Regions from separate parts of the Rhizobium sp. CRRU65 genome, predicted to be linked through region 1. Evidence: riboswitches for the same ligand, from Rfam matches in the RefSeq annotation. Region 1 holds a riboswitch; the other holds the start of a gene.
The links. Region 1 has a riboswitch for S-adenosylmethionine ahead of metA (homoserine O-acetyltransferase MetA). Riboswitches for the same ligand answer to the same signal wherever they lie in the genome.
Positions count from the first base shown of each region.

Region 2: linked by a shared signal. The riboswitch ahead of ACM5SV_RS35835 (O-succinylhomoserine sulfhydrylase) and the one ahead of metA (homoserine O-acetyltransferase MetA) in region 1 are both predicted to bind S-adenosylmethionine.

Region 1 is NZ_JBLYZH010000003.1:218,088-224,658, forward strand. Features, by position in the region: gene ACM5SV_RS07330 (DUF5666 domain-containing protein) at 1-37, shown strand, start outside; gene ACM5SV_RS07335 (ABC transporter ATP-binding protein/permease) at 111-2,000, opposite strand; SAM riboswitch at 2,115-2,192, shown strand; gene metA (homoserine O-acetyltransferase MetA) at 2,241-3,164, shown strand; gene ACM5SV_RS07345 (aldose epimerase family protein) at 3,391-4,413, shown strand; gene ACM5SV_RS07350 (GntR family transcriptional regulator) at 4,579-5,352, shown strand; gene ACM5SV_RS07355 (SIS domain-containing protein) at 5,349-6,380, shown strand; gene nagA (N-acetylglucosamine-6-phosphate deacetylase) at 6,380-6,571, shown strand, end outside.
Region 2 is NZ_JBLYZH010000031.1:25,738-32,308, reverse strand. Features, by position in the region: gene ACM5SV_RS35860 (glycosyltransferase family 2 protein) at 1-788, shown strand, start outside; gene ACM5SV_RS35855 (glycoside hydrolase family 26 protein) at 808-1,746, shown strand; gene ACM5SV_RS35850 (DUF995 domain-containing protein) at 1,765-2,274, shown strand; tRNA gene ACM5SV_RS35845 (tRNA-Gly) at 2,405-2,478, opposite strand; gene ACM5SV_RS35840 (2'-deoxycytidine 5'-triphosphate deaminase) at 2,538-3,632, opposite strand; SAM riboswitch at 3,706-3,784, shown strand; gene ACM5SV_RS35835 (O-succinylhomoserine sulfhydrylase) at 3,827-5,011, shown strand; gene apaG (Co2+/Mg2+ efflux protein ApaG) at 5,381-5,773, shown strand; gene ACM5SV_RS35825 (hypothetical protein) at 5,909-6,475, opposite strand.

The DNA of each region.
Region 1 (6,571 bases):
TGCCGTCGGCCTCAACGGTATCGTGCCGCCGATGTGACCGGCGGCCTTCAAATCTCTGTCTCACGCATATCGTTATCCCAAAACCGCTACCCAGTTTTGGGCGGCACGCATCAAAGCGCCGGCGCGGGCACGGCGGCAGCGCCAACACTGGCGCTGGCGCCGGTCTGGACGACAGGTGGCTCCTCGGATGTTGACGGCAGCGCCTGCAGATGCAGTACGCGCGGCTTCAGCGCCTCGAGATAGGCCTCGGAGCGGCCGATATAGATCATGCCGCTTTCGGGCATCGAGGTAAGCAGTTTGGCCATTGTTTCCTGCAATTCCGGCTCCATGCCTTCCAGCACTTCGTCGAAGATGATCCAGCGCGGGCGTACGAGTAGCAGCCGGGCAAATCCGATCGCTTTCTGCTGGTCGCTGTCGAGCAGCTTGTCCCAGCGGGCGCGGGTTTCGAGCCTTGCGATCAGTGAATGCAGACCAACCTTGTCGAGGGCCGCCTCGACGTCGGCTTTCTCGTAGGCTTCGGGACGTTCGGGAAAGGCCAGCGCCTCGCGCAGTGAGCCGCCGGGGACATAGGCGAGCTGGGGAACGAAGAGCATGTCGTCGATTGGCGGCAGGCCTATCGTGCCGCTGCCGCACGGCCAGAGGCCGGCCATCGCCTGGAACAGCAGCTTGCGATTGACGCTGTGATCGCCGTTGATCATGATTTTTTCGCCGGCCTTGATCACGACATTGGTTTCACGCAGACGGAAACCGCCGCATTCCTCGATGTCTTCGCCGATCTTGGCGACGATCACCACGTCCTTAAGCGTCAGCGTGTCGGGCGCGGCGTTTTCATAGGCGATGCTGTCCTTCAGGTCGAAGTCCTCTTCCATCTCGACCAGCGCTTGGCGGAAATCGGTGACGCGCATCAGCGTGGCGCGCCATTCGGCGATCGGGCCGAAATTGGACACATACCAGCGCAGCGCCGTGTTGACCTGGTTGAAGGCACCGACGGACATCATCAGCTGGCCGAGGGTGAGTCCGCCGGAGAAATAGGCGGGGGCGGCAACGATGATCGGAATGACGATCACCAGCCAGCCATAGCCGGCCGAAACCCAGGTGAGATTGGTATTGGCCATAGCAAGCCGCTTGACGACTGTCAGGACCGAGCTGATATCGGTGTTGATGCGCCGACGCTCGTTCTCCTCGCCGCGGGCAACGGTAATTGCCGGCATGTTCTCATTGGCATGCATCAGCGTGAAGCGAAGCTCGGCTTCTTTCGAAAAACGGTCGGCATTGAGCTTCACCAGCTTGCGGCCGACCACCTGGCTCAGCACCGAGGCGGAAGCGGCATAGAAAATCGCTGCCCAGACCATGTAGCCTGGAATGGAGAAGCTATGGCCGCTGATGCGGAAGATGAAGCCGCTCGAAAGCTCCCAGAGCACGCCGATGAAGCTCACCAGAAGAATGGTAGACTGCAGCAGGCCGAGAACCAATCCCGTCGTGCTTTCGGCAAGGTTGCGGGAATCCTCGTGCAGACGCTGGTCCGGATTGACGCCGATCAGGCCGCTGGAGGCGAGCCGCAGCGCTCGCTTGCGCTTCAGCCACTGGTCGACCAGGTCGCGCGACAAACCTTCGCGCATATAGAGCGCCGTCATCTGATTCAGCCAGGCCTGCAGCACGTTGAGCAGCAGCAGCGTGCCGGCGATCATCGCGAAGATTTCGAGCTGGTGGAAGAATTCGCCGAGGTCGCGGCGCTCCAGCGAGTCGTAGAAAGGAGCATTCCACTCGTTCAGGATGACCTGGCCGTAGGACGTCGCCAGGATGACGAGGATCAGCACGGTGGCCAGAAACAGCACCTTGCCACGCACTTCCGAATTCCAGAATGCTGAGAACATGACGCCGAGGCGATATGTCAGGCTTAAATCATACCCTACCCTATCCTGCCTTCTGATGCCCGGCTTCCTCTCGATCTTATCTGCCATTACGCTTTTCCAAATCGCCCATGCCCCTATAAATAACATGGTGGCGTTACCGGTCTATCAACAGATTCTATCAGTCATTAAAGTGTGATGATGCTTGCATGAGTTTCTCCTGCATGTTTTCGCCAGTTGATTCGCAATCAGACTGGGTCTAATTAAGGCCTCCGTGGTGATTTGGCCGGCCGGCTTGCAGCCACGTTAAAAAAGTCGCTAAAGGGCCGCGTGCGGACCGGTAGCGATTTTTGTCGCCGCCGGTTTTTTGTTTTTGATCGAGTGACCGCAATGCCCATCAAGATCCCCGATACGCTGCCCGCCTTCGAAACCCTGGTTCAGGAGGGTGTGCGGGTGATGACCGAGACGTTGGCGATCCGTCAGGATATCCGACCGTTGCAGATCGGGCTGCTCAATCTCATGCCGAACAAGATCAAGACCGAACTGCAGATGGCCCGCCTCGTCGGCGCCTCGCCGCTGCAGGTGGAGCTGTCGCTTGTCCGTATCGGCGGCCACAAGGCGAAGAATACGTCCGAGGACCATCTGCTTGCCTTCTACCAGACCTGGGAGGAGGTAAAGCACCGCAAGTTCGACGGCTTCATCATCACCGGGGCGCCGATCGAGCTTTTGCCCTATGAGGACGTCACCTATTGGGCGGAGATGCAGGAGATTCTCGACTGGACGGAAACGAATGTCCATTCGACGATGAACGTCTGCTGGGGCGCGATGGCGGCGGTCTATCATTTTCACGGCGTTCCGAAATACGAGCTGAAAGAGAAGGCCTTCGGCGTCTACCGCCACCGGAATCTGAAACCTTCCTCGATCTATCTCAACGGCTTTTCCGACAATTTCGAAGTGCCGGTGTCGCGCTGGACCGAAGTGCGCCGCGCCGATATCGAGAAATCCGAAAGCCTGGAGATCCTGATGGAGTCGAGCGAAATGGGCGTCTGCCTCGTGCACGAGAAGAGAGGCCGGCGGCTCTACATGTTCAACCATGTCGAATATGATTCCACCTCGCTTTCCGACGAGTATTTCCGCGACGTCAATGCCGGGGTGCCGATCAAGATGCCGCACAATTACTTTCCGCATAACGATCCGGCGCTTGCGCCGCAGAACCGCTGGCGCAGCCATGCGCATCTTTTGTTCGGCAACTGGATCAACGAAATCTACCAGACGACACCCTTTGATGTGGAAGAGATCGGCACCGACCTCTGACCGTTGCCGAGCGCGCCGCGAGCTGGTTCCGCCGCATTGCTGCTGCGGCTTTTCTTTCTGATCCGCCGGTTGCGGATCGAAGCAAATCCGGGCAGGTTCCTGTCCTGAACCCTACCACGCCGCGCGCCTTCGTCGGACGTGCAATGCACACTTTGAATCGCTGCAAATTCCCCAAATCGATTCCGAATTGCGGAATTTGCAGCAGAGATAGAATGGACGGACGATCATGTCGGATAAGTTGGAGCGGGACGTTTTCGGGCAGACGAAGGCGGGTGAGACCGTCTATCGGGTCGAGATCAAGGGCGGCGGGCTGACGGCCAAGATCCTGAGCTGGGGCGCGGTCATCCAGGATCTGCGTCTCGAGGGACATGACGCGCCGCTGCAGCTCGGCTTCGACGATTTCGACAGCTACCCCCTCTATTCATCCTATTTCGGCGCGACGCCCGGCCGCTGCGCCAACCGCGTCGGCGGCGGCAGGTTCATGCTTGACGACAAGGACTATCAGCTCGAACTGAATGAAAACGGCGTGACGCATCTGCATGGCGGCAGCGACAATATCGCCAAACGCAACTGGACGATCGTCGAGCATGACGTCGACCGCGTAGTACTGAAGATCGTCGATCCCGATGGCCGCGCCGGCTATCCCGGCAATTGCACCATCCAGGCGACTTTCCGGGTGCATGGCAATGGTGAACTGTCGATCACCTACGAATCGACCAGCGACCAGCCGACGCTCGCCAATGTCTGCCAGCACGCCTATTTCAATCTCGACGGCCGCGAAGATGCGCTTGGCCATGACATCATGATAGCCGCCGATCACTATCTGCCGACCGATGAGAAGCAGGTGCCGACCGGTGAAATCCGTCCCGTCGAGGGCACGGAATTCGATTTCCGCGAGATGGCGCCGATGAAGCGTTTCGTCGGCAGCGAACAAGTGTCCTACGACCATAATTTCTGCCTGTCCGCCGAGCGCACCGCCAAGCGGAGCGTCGCGCTTGCCCGCAGCCTCTATTCCGGCGTGTCGCTGGAAGTGCGCAGCACCGAGCCAGGCGTGCAGTTCTATGCCGGCTTCAAGCTTGACACCGGGGCTCCGGGCATCGGCGGGCGCAAATACGGTCCGTTCGCCGGCTTCTGCCTGGAGACGCAGGTCTGGCCAGATGCCATCAACCACCAAGGTTTTCCGAATGCGGTTCTGCGCCCCGGCGAAGTGCTGCGTCAGGAGACGGATTATATCTTCACCAAGAACTGAGCATCCTCCAGCGCCGGCGCGTTTCTAAACGCGCGGCGCTGCGGACGCACGACTGTCAAATTTGAGCGCTATGAAACCCTTGCCGGTCCGCCTGGCGAGGGTTTTTTGATTCCATGCTCGATTCCGACTTGCCGATTGGTTCTATATAGGTTCTATTGTGTGCCCATGGATAGAACCAGTCTGATAGCGGAACTGAACAGCCGCGGCCTGCGTGACGAGGCACTGACCGGGCCGCTTTACAAGCGGCTGGCGCAGACGCTGACTGGCCTCATTCAGGAAGGGCTACTGAAGCCCGGCACGGCGCTGCCGGGCGAGCGCGACCTTGCCGAGGCTCTGAAGCTCGGCCGTGTCACCGTGCGCACCGCCTATCGCGATCTGATGGCATCCGGTGCACTGGAATCGCGCCATGGAAGCGGTACTTTCGTATCGAGCAGGGTGGAACGCATGGAACAGTCGCTGTGGCGGCTTTCCTCCTTCTCCGCCGACATGCGCTCGCGCGGGCGTCTGCCGGCCGCACGGATATTGTCGCGGGCGGTCAACACGCCGTCGCCGGAGGAATCCTTCCTGCTCGGCCTCGGCGGCGACGAGCCGGTGCTGAGGCTTGACCGCTTGCGCCTTGCCGATGGCCTGCCGCTGGCGATCGAACGCGCTGTGGTGCCGATCAAGTTCCTGGGGCACGACGCCGGTGGCGAGGGATCGCTCTACGATGCGCTAACGGCCAGCGGCCACCGGCCCGTGCGCGCGCTGCAGCGGCTGACGGCGGTCACGCTCGATCCGTCCTCCGCGGCGATCCTGAACGTCAAATCAGGCGCGCCGGCGCTTCTGATCGAACGTGTCTCGCGCCTGGAAGACCAGCGCGTCGTCGAATACACCCGCTCGCATTATCGCGGCGACGCCTATGATTTCGTTGCCGAATTGAGAATCGGAGATGACCTATGAATGACAACCAGTCACTGATGCTGCAGGAAGCCGGCCAATCGCCCGAGGTGGTGGCCACGCTGCTCGAAAAGGAAAAACCGGTCTTTGCCGAGATCGCCCGGCTGTTTTCGTCCGCCCGCCCGAGCGTGGTGACGACGGCGGCGCGCGGCTCCTCGGACCACGCTGCCACTTTTTTCAAATATCTCTTCGAGATCACCTGCGGCGTTCCGGTCGCCTCGGTCGGCCCGTCGATCGCTTCCGTCTATGGTGCGGCGCTGCATCTGAAGGGCGGTGTCCATTTCACCGTCTCGCAGTCGGGTGCCAGCCCCGACATCGTCGCGCTGCAGGATGCGGCGAAGAAGGGCGGAGCGACGACGATCGCCGTCGTCAACGTCACCGACAGCCCACTTGCGAAGCAGGCCGATATTGTTCTCGGTCTCAATGCCGGCGCGGAAAAGAGTGTCGCGGCGACAAAATCCTTCATCGCCTCGGTTGCAGCCCTTTCCGGGGTAACGGCTGCGATCGGCAGTGCGTCCGATTTGGCGGCTGCGCTCGGCAAGCTGCCGGAGGCACTGTCGGCGACCGCCGGGATCGACACGGCGGCAGCCGAGGAGGTGCTCTTCAACGCGACCTCGCTTTATACGGCCGGCCGCGGCCCGGCTTTCGCGATCGCGCTCGAAGCGGCGTTGAAGGCCAAGGAAACCTCCGGCCTGCATGCCGAGGCCTTCTCGCTGGCGGAACTGATGCATGGTCCGATGCGTCTGGTGCAGCCGGGCTTCCCGATCGTCGCCTTTGCGCCCGACGATGCGGCCTTCGCCAACAATGTCCAAGCGCTGGAACGCCTGCAGAAACTCGGCGCCACCACCGTCGGCTTCTCGACGCAGCCGCTCTCCGGTGTCCATCTGCGCGTGCCGACGACGGGCAACGGCCTCGTCGATCCGCTGGTGTCGCTGCTCGTCTATTACCGGCTGATCGAGTCGGTGACGCGCCGCAAAGGCTTTGATCCCGACAAGCCGGCAAACCTGCTCAAGGTGACGGAGACGGTCTGATGGTCCGCAAGATCTTCCTCGGCGCCCGCATCTTCGACGGCGAGCACTTCCATGACGACAAAGCCCTCATCGTTGCCGGCGGCCGCGTCGAAGCGATCGTCGCGAGAAACGATCTGCCGGACGGCGAAGTGGTGACGCTTGCCGGTGGTGTTCTGTCGGCCGGCTTCATCGATGCGCAGGTCAATGGCGGC
Region 2 (6,571 bases), on a different contig from region 1:
TCATGTTTGCTTTGCCGATCATCGCGCTCGTGCGCGGCCAGAATTTCGTGACCGTGACCTATCCCGATTTCCTGGCGCATTTCGCACCGCTTTCTATCGCTCTCGTGGTGATGGCTTATCGCTGGCGCGCCAGCAGCTCGTTCCGCCCCTACGACGCCAAGATCCTGAGCTGGGAATGCATGCTCTTTCTCTTCGCCCGCTGGCCCTGGGCGCTCGCCGGCACGCTGGCTGCGGTGCACGATTTTGTGACAGGCTCCTTCGTCGATTTCCGCGTCACGCCGAAAGGCCGGTCCGAAGTCGATCTGCTGCCGGTGCGTGTCCTGGCGCCCTACGCTGTGCTGGCGCTCATGGCGGTATTGCCTGCCCTGGCAATCGGCGATGCCGGCGCCTCCAAGGGCGGTTACTTCTTTACCATCCTGAACGCCGCAATCTACTGCGCGCTGCTGTTGGTCATCGTCGGGCGTCATTCGAAGGAGAATACTGTTGCGGCGGCCCCGCGTTTCTACCGTCCGGCGATGGCGACCGTGCTTCTGGCGCTCGTCGCGTTGCCGGGGGCTGCAACCATCATGCGCGGAAAGGATGCGACCGAGGCACTCGCCTGGGGCAGCGGCCGCCTTCAGCTGTTCGAAGAGCGCTACGCCGCCTCCGGTGCAGGCCGGGGCGGGACCGCCCTGCGCACGATCTTCTTCAAACCACGATGGATTTCCGATCCGGAGGAAATCCAACTGAGAACGGATGCCGCTCACCCGGATGTGCGGCCGAGCGTGGAGGAAGTACACAATGCATAGCCCATCCAAAATAGCCCTGTTGTCGTTAACCGGCCTGTTGCTGTCGGGAGTCGCGGTCCTGCCGACCGCTCTGGGCAGTTCTGCCGAAGGGCAGCCGCTTGCAATGACGACATCGTCCATTGCGCCGCCGACCAAAATGCCGGTCGTCACGAAGGAGTCGATCACGTTCGGCGCCTATGATCCGCACGGAGATTTAGGCGCCTCGCCCGATTCGAAGATCGAACACCTCTTCCTGCCCTGGGAAGATGTCGATCTGCGCACGCTCGCCCTCGCCGACGATTATGCGCAAGCGCGTGGCCGCACCCTGCTGATCTCGGTCGAGCCCTGGACCTGGTCGACCGGTTCGCGCCAAACCTCGCAGGAACTGCTGCACAGCATCCTCAACGGTTCGCGCGATGCGAACATGGCCGCCGTCTGCTCGACTGCTGCCAAGCTGAAAAGTCCGGTCATCATTCGCTGGGGACAGGAAATGGACGAAACCGACAGCCAGTTCTCCTGGTCGCATTGGCAGGGCGACGATTATGCCAAGGCCTATCGCCGGATGGTGGAGGTCTGCAAGGTCCACCTGAAGACGGCCAAATACATGTGGTCACCGAAGGGCAATGAGGGGCTTCAAGCCTTTTATCCCGGCAACGATGTCGTCGATCTCATCGGGCTCTCGGTCTTTGGCCTGGAGCAATACGACAGGGACAAGACTGGCCGCGACCAGACGTTTGCCGAGCACCTTGCGCCCGGATACGCCCGTGTCGCCGGTTACGGCAAGCCCATCATGGTTGCCGAACTCGGATACGAAGGCGGCGATTCCTTCGTGCGAAACTGGGCTGAGAGCGTAACGAAACGCTATCCCCAGTTCCCGGCGCTGAGCGCCGTTGTCTACTTCAACGACCGTGAAGTCTATCCGTGGCCGGACGGCTATGGCCGCCCCGACTGGCGGATCGTCCGCGAAAGCATCAATTGAACAAGAAGGAACCTGAACATGTCCATGCTTCAAAAAATGTTCCTGGCCGTGGTCCTGACCGGCGGTATCGCCACGGCCGCGTCCGCTGCCGGAACCAATGAGCCTGCGGGGATCGAGACCGCAAAACCGATGAGCAGCGCGGAAATCTATCGGCTCTACAACCAGAATTCCTGGATGTGGAAAGCCGGCGCCGGCTACTTCTCCGCAAAGGCGCGTCGCTTTACCGCCTGGTCGCGGGAAAATGGCTCGCCGTCCTTCGGCACGGGCCGCTGGTTCATCACGGAAACGGGTAAACTCTGCTTCAACGCCGACTGGCACGCCAAGACCGGAACGGCGACGGCAATCACCTGCTTCAGCCACCGCAAGAAGGGCGGCCTGATCTATCAGAAACGCGAACCGGACGGTGAATGGTACGTTTTCAAGAGCGCACCGGCACAAGCCACCGACGAATTCGCAAAGCTTCGCCGCGGCGACTACGTGAGGTCTCAATTGGGGGGAATTGAGATGAGCGTCAGTAAGACCAGATAAAGGCGAAGCTAGGGGTTGCGCGCGGCCGAGGCGCCATCTGTGTCCTTGTAGGAGCCGATGCCTGCGCGCAACCCTTTTCATAAAAGATCACGAAGCGCCTTCAAAAGGCGGCGAACGGCCTGAGGGTGAATGGAGCGGGTGAAGGGAATCGAACCCTCGTATTCAGCTTGGGAAGCTGCTGCTCTACCATTGAGCTACACCCGCGATGAAGCGAGATTTCCAACAGATAGGGGCCGCTGTCAAGTCGCGGCCGCCGGGAAGCCTCAGATGCGGAAGTGCTTCGAGAGCTTCAGGCCCTGGGCCTGGTAATTGGAGCCTAGGCCGGAGCCGTAGAGGCTGGCGGGCTTTTCCTGCATGTGTTCGTAGACGAGGCGGCCGACGATCTGGCCGTCTTCGAGGATGAAGGGCACCTCGTGGCTGCGCACTTCGAGCACCGCGCGGCTGCCGCGCCCGCCGGCAGGCGCATGGCCGAAGCCCGGATCGAAGAAGCCGGCATAATGGACGCGGAATTCGCCGACCAGCGGATCGAAGGGGGTCATTTCGGCTGCGTAATCCGGCGGCACGTGCACCGCCTCGCGCGAGACGAGGATATAGAATTCATCGGGATCGAGGATCAGCTCGTTGCGGCCGCGGCTGTGGAGCGGCTCCCAGAAATCGAAGAGGTCGTGCTCGGCCTTCTTGTCGACGTCGACGACGGCGGTGTGATGTTTGCCGCGATAACCGATCAGGCCGTCCTTGTCTCCGGCGAGGTCGATCGACAGGGCGATGCCGCCGCCGGAAACGTTCGGCAGCTTGCTGGCGACCAGCGTCTCGCTCTCATGCAGCTTCAACAGTTCCGGCTCGCCGAGCAGCGCCTGGCCGACGCGGAACCGGATCTGCGACAGCCGCGAGCCGCGGCGCACAACGATCGGGAAGGTGCGCGGGCTGATTTCGAGATAGAGCGGGCCGGAATAGCCTGATGGGATCTTGTCGAATTCCTGGGCGTAGTCGGTAATGACGCGGGTGAAGATATCGAGGCGCCCGGTCGAGCTCTTCGGATTGGCCGAGGCCGACATCTCGGCCGGCAGCGCCAGGCTCTCCATCAGCGGCACGATATAGACGCAGCCCGTTTCGAGCACCGCGCCTTCGGAGAGGTCGATCACGTGCAGGCTCAGCCGGTCAAGCTTGTCGGACACCAGATGCGAGGGGCCTGGCATGAAGCTGGCACGCACCCGAAAAGCCTTGCCGCCCAAGCGCAGGTCGAGGCTTGCCGGCTGGATCTGGTCGCGGTCCAGCTCCCGCTCGGAGATCAGACGCCCCGTTTCGAACAGCGCGGAGATCGCGCGATCCGCCAGAATTCCCGTTTCGCGAGCCATCATGCCTCATCCATCATTTGCCGCCGACAAAACCAAACTCGGGGAATTGACGCAAGCAGCTAACAGCAGTATTGCAGAATTATCCCGTGGTGATTTGGCCGGTCGGCTTGCAGCCACGTTAAACAAGTGGCTAAAAAGACCGGGTTGAAACCGGTCTGCTTTTGCGACCGGTTTTTTTGTTATGTGAAGGTGATGGCATGAGCAAGACCTGGCGCCCGGCAACCCAACTCGTCCACGGTGGCACGCTGCGTTCGCAATATGGCGAGACGTCCGAGGCAATCTATCTCACCCAAGGCTTCGTCTACGAAACGTCCGAGGCGGCCGAAGCCCGCTTCAAGGGCGAGACGGAGGGCTTCATCTACGCCCGCTACGGCAGCCCCACCAACGACATGTTCGAAAAGCGCATGTGCATGCTCGAAGGCGCCGAAGACGCCCGCGCCACCGCTTCCGGCATGGCCGCCGTCACCGCGGCGATCCTCTGCCAGCTGAAATCAGGCGATCATATCGTCGCCGCGCGCGCCCTGTTCGGTTCCTGCCGCTGGGTCGTCGAGACGCTGGCGCCGAAATACGGCATCGACTGCACGCTGATCGACGGCCGGGATCTGGCGAACTGGGAAAAGGCGATCACGCCGAAGACCAAGGTGTTCTTCCTGGAAAGCCCGACCAACCCGACGCTCGAAGTGATCGATATCGCTGGCGTCGCCAAGCTCGCCAACCAGGTCGGCGCCAAGGTCGTCGTCGACAATGTCTTTGCCACGCCACTTTTCCAGAAGCCCCTGGAGCTCGGCGCCCATATCGTCGTTTATTCCGCCACCAAGCATATTGACGGCCAGGGCCGCTGCCTCGGCGGTGTCGTTCTTTCCGACAAGGAATGGATCGACGAGAACCTGCACGACTACTTCCGCCATACTGGGCCGGCCATGTCGCCGTTCAATGCCTGGACACTGTTGAAAGGCATCGAGACGCTGCCGCTGCGCGTGCGCCAGCAGACCGAAAATGCGGCAAAGATCGCCGATTTCCTGGCCGAGCAGGGCAAGGTCGCCAAGGTGATCTATCCCGGCCGCAAGGACCATCCGCAGGCCGATATCATCGCCAAGCAGATGACCGGCGGCTCGACGCTGGTCGCCTTCGAGCTGAAGGGCGGCAAGGATGCGGCCTTTGCGCTGCAGAACGCGCTCGATATCGTCAAGATCTCCAACAATCTCGGCGACAGCAAGAGCCTGATCACCCATCCGGCGACGACGACGCACAAGAACCTGACGGATGAGGCGCGCGCCGAACTCGGCATTTCCCCGGGCACGGTCCGCCTTTCGGCCGGCATCGAGGATACCGACGACCTGATCGAAGATTTCGCCAAGGCGCTTGACAAGGTCTTGGCCTGATCGACAGCCAGAGCGGCCGGACCCCACCCGGGTTCGGCCGGATCTCACTAAAGCGCGTCGCGATCTTTCAGATTCGCTCCTCGCGCTTTAGTTTTTGTTTTTACGCATGTCGTTATCGCAAAACCGCTGCACACTTTTGCGCGACATGCTTGGGGTTCGGCCGTGCCGGACCTCACTGGGTGAGACCGAGGGGGGGGGAACAAGTTTGCCCGCCGCGGCGTTCCGAAACTGAATTAACACTGACAATTAGACTTAACGATCGAAAACCCTTCGGATCACAGCCATTTCAGCGATGATAATTGTTCCGTTTCTTGACGGACAGGGCCTCTTATAAGATACGGGTAAGATATCTTGACTAAGGTGCAAGGCATGTATCGCGCCCTCACAAGAGAGATCGAAGTTGTCGTCGAGCCGTTCTATCTGGAGGAGCAATCCGATCCGGACGACGACCGCTATGTCTGGGGTTACCGGATTGTCATCAGCAACAATTCCGGCATAGCCGTTCGACTGGTCAATCGTTACTGGAACATCACCGACCAGAACGGCCAGGTGGACGAGGTGACCGGTCCCGGCGTCGTCGGCGAGCAGCCGCGGCTCAGCCCCGGCGACACCTACGAATATTCCTCCGGCTGTCCGCTCGACACGCCCTCAGGGCTGATGTTCGGCCATTACCAGATGGAAACGGACGACGGCGAGATGTTCGATGTCGACATCCCCGCCTTCTCGCTGGATTCACCTGGGCTGCTGCGCGTGCTTAATTGAGAGCGTAGGTTCGCGGTCGTTTCGTCGGTGCAAGCACGGCGCGTGGATCCGGCCGGCTACAGCCTTCCAGTCAGTACCAGCATGGACGCCGTACCCTCGGTCGTAGATCCTCGGGCTTGCCCAGTCATCAATCTACTAAAGGTCAAAAGGATCCGAGGCCTGGGTGCCTGGCTTTGCTTGCGGCGCCGGATGTTTTGCGACCGCATCGTTTACCGCCTTTTGGCAGGCGAGCAACTCATCCGCTGCACTGGCGGAATCTTTCAAACCGAGAGCCACAATCTGCTTTCCTCCAAAGCTGGCGCGGAAACTCAGTTTACCAGCGAACTCCTCAATCAAGTCGGGATCCTCGAAATCAATCCATAATGATTTGAGGCCATCGAGATCCAGACCTCTCCCATCAGCCGTCCGTTTAGACTGGTCGAACGAGAGTTCGATGGGATAATGCTTACCTTTCTCCAAGGATTTCCAGTTTGGGTTTCCGAGCAGAATGTAAAGAGGGTTGTCCTTTTTGCGGAAATTGAAGCCAAGACGAAAAATGGTGTCGTCATCAAAGGAAGTCAGAACAAAACAGCCATTGTCTAAAGTCGGGTCGACAGCCACGCTCCAGCCCCCGACCTCTTTCCATGGGACTGTCTGGTCATCAGCCAAGCTCACTGGTGGCATCGCAGCTATGAGCGCGAGTACAAAAAACAAAAGTCTCATCAACGCCCCATCCGCTTTCTTAGGCCAGAACCAATGAAACAGAATAGGTGCACAGTGACTACGCGAAGTCGAGTCACCGTGCTGCATCATCGCTAA